One region of the Tepidibacter aestuarii genome, then DNA from elsewhere that is predicted to be linked to it. Evidence: a T-box and tRNA genes for the amino acid it is inferred to sense, from the RefSeq annotation. Region 1 holds a T-box; the other holds one or more tRNA genes.
The links. The T-box of region 1 lies ahead of ileS (isoleucine--tRNA ligase). A T-box ahead of a tRNA ligase gene usually reads a tRNA of that ligase, here a tRNA-Ile.

Region 1 (2,366 bases):
TGGCTTAGCATAATATAAAAGTGGAGTAGAACATCTCCAGCAGTGAGGATAGTTGTGATCCATCTTTTCTTTCTTGTAAAGTTTACCCTCAGCATGTAACCATTTAATTATTTCTACATCTATTCCATCCTCCATTACAAATCTGCCTTCCCATGGAGTAGTAATAAATTTACCGCTTTCATCAACTGGTTGAAGTACTGGAAGATCGTATTTTCTACCTACATTGTAGTCATCTTCTCCAAATGCTGGAGCAGTATGAACTATACCAGTACCATCTTCTGTAGTTACATAATCTCCACATACAACAAAGAATGCTTTTTTCTCAGCAGTTGCAAATGGCATTAATTGTTCATATTCCATATACTCTAAATCTTTACCTTTAAGCTCTTCTATTACTTCATATTCTCCTTCTATTACCTTAGGAGCTAAAGTTTTTTCTATATAACAAACTTCATCATTAGCTTTGATTTTTATATAAGTTTCATTTGGGTTTACTGCAAGTGCAACATTTGATGGTAAAGTCCAAGGAGTAGTCGTCCAAGCTAAGAAGTATTCATCTACATCTTTTCTCTTGAATTTAACTATTACAGTATTAGTCTTTATCTCTTTGTATCCTTGAGCAACCTCATGAGATGCAAGTCCAGTTCCACATCTTGAACAATAAGGAAGAATCTTATGTCCTTCGTATATATATCCTTCTTTATTGAATTTATCAAGTATCCACCAAACACTCTCTATATAATTATTATCAAGAGTTATATATGGATTATCAAGATCAGTCTCGTAAGCCATACGCTCTGTCATTTGTCTCCATAACTTCTCGTATGAGAAAACAGATTCTCTACACTTTTCATTGAACTTGTCTATTCCATAGTTTTCTATTTCTAGCTTATCTTTTAATCCTAATTGTTTTTCTACTTCTATTTCAACAGGAAGTCCATGAGTATCCCAACCTGCTTTTCTTTTTACTTGATATCCACTCATAGTTTTATATCTACAAACAGAATCTTTTAGAGTTCTAGCCATAACATGGTGTATTCCAGGCTTTCCATTTGCTGTTGGTGGTCCTTCAAAGAATACAAATGAAGGATTATCATTTCCATGCTCTATTGTTTTTTCTAGTATGTTTACTTCGTTCCAAAACTCAGATGTTTGTTTTTCACTTTCTACAACTGAATTTACTAGTGATTCAAATTTTTTCATACATTTCATCCTTTCTTTATTATATATAGTATTATCATTATTTCAACAAAAAAACCTCATCCCCTATAAAGGGACGAGGTATATGCACGCGTTACCACCCTAATTATTACAAATAACACAAAATTATATGTAACATCTCATTTAAGATTAACGATTCTAACGGCTAAGCTTACTATTATTTCAGCCTGCAACTCCGGGGTGATATTCCATCTTTATAATTTACTGATTTTCACCAAACATCAGCTCTCTGTAAAATTACTTAAAATGTACTTGTCCCCTTCTCAGTTTTTTTATTATTGAGTTTTAATTAAGATTTAATAGCATTTTATAATATTTTTTTAAATAGGTCAATATCTTTTTTAAAATTTATAGAAAATTTTGTATTTTATGTATTATTAGTCTATATCGTCAAAAGTCTCATCTATTATCTTTATTTCATTTTGTAAAAGCCCCTTAAACTTGCCCTTAAATAGCTTAAATGACTTTCTAGTTTCTTCGTATTCTTTTCTTATTTCTATAACTTGATTGTTAGCTTCTTCTATTATTTTTCTAGCTTTAAACTCAGCTTCTTCTATTACAAGTTGTGATTTTTTAGCTGCATTAGTGTTTACTTCCTCAGCTGTATTTTGAGCTACTATAAGGGTATTTTTTAATGTTTCTTCTATATTTTTGTATTTGTTTACTTGTTCTGTCATCATGCTTAATTTATCTTTTAATTCTATATTTTCTTTGTAAAGTTTTTCAAAATCCTCTTTAACCTCATCTAGAAATTCATCTACTTCTTCTTCTTTAAATCCTCTTAATGCTCTTCTAAATTCTTTGTTTTCTATATCTAATGGAGTTATCATTACTTTAAAACCTCCTACAATATTATTTTTACTTTTACTCTTAATCTTCCTTTTTTATTTACATCTCCTATATCACATATTATACATCTGCCTTTTCCCCTTACAGATATTAATGAATTTACATCTATCTTCTTTGAGATATTATTGATAGGCTCATAATCTACATAAACCCTATTTGATGAAATAATTTTATTCGCCTCTTGTCTAGATATATTGTATATTGAAGATACAATGCTATCAATTCTATTAGAAGAAACAGTAAAACCTATTTCCTTATAATTTATATCTACTTTTTTAATTTCAGAAATTGATATT
Region 2 (2,366 bases), 1.3 Mb from region 1:
GCTCCGCTACTTGTGCGGGTCCCCGTCAATTCCTTTGAGTTTCACTCTTGCGAGCGTACTCCCCAGGCGGAGTGCTTAATGCGTTAGCTGCGGCACCGAGGGGGGTAACCCCCGACACCTAGCACTCATCGTTTACGGCGTGGACTACCAGGGTATCTAATCCTGTTCGCTCCCCACGCTTTCGTGCCTCAGCGTCAGTTACAGTCCAGAGAGCCGCCTTCGCAACTGGTATTCCTCCTAATATCTACGCATTTCACCGCTACACTAGGAATTCTACTCTCCTCTCCTGCACTCAAGCCCTGCAGTTTCAAAAGCTTACTACGGTTGAGCCGTAGCCTTTCACTTCTGACTTACAAGGCCGCCTACGCACCCTTTACGCCCAGTAATTCCGGATAACGCTTGCCCCCTACGTATTACCGCGGCTGCTGGCACGTAGTTAGCCGGGGCTTCCTCCTAAGGTACCGTCATTATCTTCCCTTAGGACAGAGCTTTACGACCCGAAGGCCTTCATCGCTCACGCGGCGTTGCTGCATCAGGGTTTCCCCCATTGTGCAATATTCCCCACTGCTGCCTCCCGTAGGAGTCTGGACCGTGTCTCAGTTCCAGTGTGGCCGATCACCCTCTCAGGTCGGCTACCCATCGTCGCCTTGGTAAGCTTTTACCTCACCAACTAGCTAATGGGACGCGGGTCCATCCTATACCGCTAACGCTTTGACATTTCTAAGATGCCTTAAAAATGTGTTATCTCGTATTAGCATATCTTTCGATATGTTATCCGTGTGTATAGGGCAGGTTACCCACGCGTTACTCACCCGTCCGCCGCTAAGATTAAAAAGCAAGCTTTTTAATCTCCGCTCGACTTGCATGTGTTAGGCACGCCGCCAGCGTTCATCCTGAGCCAGGATCAAACTCTTAAATAAAAGTTTGTCAGTACTCAGTAAACTGACTTTATGTGTTGTTTCCGAAAATCACTGTTGTGATTTATTTATAACCTACTGTTTAATTTTCAAGGTTCACTTGGTAGCGGCAACTAGATTCGAACTAGTGACCTTTCGGGTATGAACCGAACGCTCTAGCCAACTGAGCTATGCCGCCACACTAATTCATGGTGCCCAGAGGCGGAATCGAACCACCGACACGGGGATTTTCAGTCCCCTGCTCTACCGACTGAGCTATCTGGGCATAAAGTGGTGGGCCTTCAGGGACTCGAACCCCAGACCTACCGGTTATGAGCCGGGCGCTCTAACCAACTGAGCTAAAGGCCCACTTTATTATATATATGGTGGGCTTAGCTGGACTCGAACCAGCGACCTCACGCTTATCAGGCGTGCGCTCTAACCACCTGAGCTATAAGCCCTTACTTGGTCGAGGTGGAGGGACTCGAACCCCCGGCCCCATGGTCCCAAACCACGTGCGCTACCAAACTGCGCTACACCTCGATATTTAAATAAAAAGTTTTGGCAGGGGTGACAGGACTTGAACCCACGACATACGGTTTTGGAGACCGTCGTTCTACCAACTGAACTACACCCCTATAAAGTGGTGGGCCTTCAGGGACTCGAACCCCAGACCTACCGGTTATGAGCCGGGCGCTCTAACCAACTGAGCTAAAGGCCCACTTTATTGTATATATGGTGGGCTTAGCTGGACTCGAACCAGCGACCTCACGCTTATCAGGCGTGCGCTCTAACCACCTGAGCTATAAGCCCTTACTTGGTCGAGGTGGAGGGACTCGAACCCCCGGCCCCATGGTCCCAAACCACGTGCGCTACCAAACTGCGCTACACCTCGATACTTAAATAAAATGGCGGAGAAGGAGGGATTTGAACCCTCGCGCCCCGTAAAAGACCTACTCCCTTAGCAGGGGAGCCTCTTCAGCCACTTGAGTACTTCTCCATTTTAATTATGTTGTTTTTGGCGGAGGAGGTGGGATTTGAACCCACGGCCCCTTTCGGAGTCACTGGTTTTCAAGACCAGCTCCTTAAGCCACTCGGACACCCCTCCGCGTTTTTTTGGTGACCCATCCGCGACTCGAACGCGGGACACCCTGATTAAAAGTCAGGTGCTCTACCGACTGAGCTAATGGGTCAAATTAAATTGGCTGGGGATGCTGGACTCGAACCAACGCATGCAGGAATCAAAATCCTGAGCCTTACCGACTTGGCGAATCCCCAGTATATGGCGTGCCTGCAGGGATTCGAACCCCGGACACGTGGCTTAGAAGGCCACTGCTCTATCCAACTGAGCTACAGGCACATATTTTGGAGCGGGTGAAGGGAGTCGAACCCTCGCAGCCGGCTTGGAAGGCCGGAACTCTACCACTGAGCTACACCCGCATATTTTATTTGGTGGAGGGGACTGGATTC

Region 2: it encodes a tRNA-Ile, which carries the amino acid that the T-box ahead of ileS (isoleucine--tRNA ligase) is inferred to sense. The anticodon was not compared.

The regions. Positions count from the first base shown of each region.
Region 1 is NZ_OW235315.1:1,034,004-1,036,369, reverse strand. It holds gene ileS (isoleucine--tRNA ligase) at 1-1,203, opposite strand, end outside; T-box leader at 1,270-1,495, opposite strand; gene M2214_RS04925 (DivIVA domain-containing protein) at 1,599-2,051, opposite strand; gene M2214_RS04920 (YlmH family RNA-binding protein) at 2,066-2,366, opposite strand, start outside.
Region 2 is NZ_OW235315.1:3,367,051-3,369,416, forward strand. It holds rRNA gene M2214_RS16250 (16S ribosomal RNA) at 1-920, opposite strand, end outside; tRNA gene M2214_RS16255 (tRNA-Met) at 1,019-1,095, opposite strand; tRNA gene M2214_RS16260 (tRNA-Phe) at 1,107-1,182, opposite strand; tRNA gene M2214_RS16265 (tRNA-Ile) at 1,189-1,265, opposite strand; tRNA gene M2214_RS16270 (tRNA-Ile) at 1,281-1,357, opposite strand; tRNA gene M2214_RS16275 (tRNA-Pro) at 1,363-1,439, opposite strand; tRNA gene M2214_RS16280 (tRNA-Trp) at 1,459-1,534, opposite strand; tRNA gene M2214_RS16285 (tRNA-Ile) at 1,541-1,617, opposite strand; tRNA gene M2214_RS16290 (tRNA-Ile) at 1,633-1,709, opposite strand; tRNA gene M2214_RS16295 (tRNA-Pro) at 1,715-1,791, opposite strand; tRNA gene M2214_RS16300 (tRNA-Ser) at 1,806-1,896, opposite strand; tRNA gene M2214_RS16305 (tRNA-Ser) at 1,916-2,004, opposite strand; tRNA gene M2214_RS16310 (tRNA-Lys) at 2,014-2,089, opposite strand; tRNA gene M2214_RS16315 (tRNA-Gln) at 2,099-2,174, opposite strand; tRNA gene M2214_RS16320 (tRNA-Arg) at 2,180-2,256, opposite strand; tRNA gene M2214_RS16325 (tRNA-Gly) at 2,263-2,336, opposite strand; tRNA gene M2214_RS16330 (tRNA-Tyr) at 2,347-2,366, opposite strand, start outside.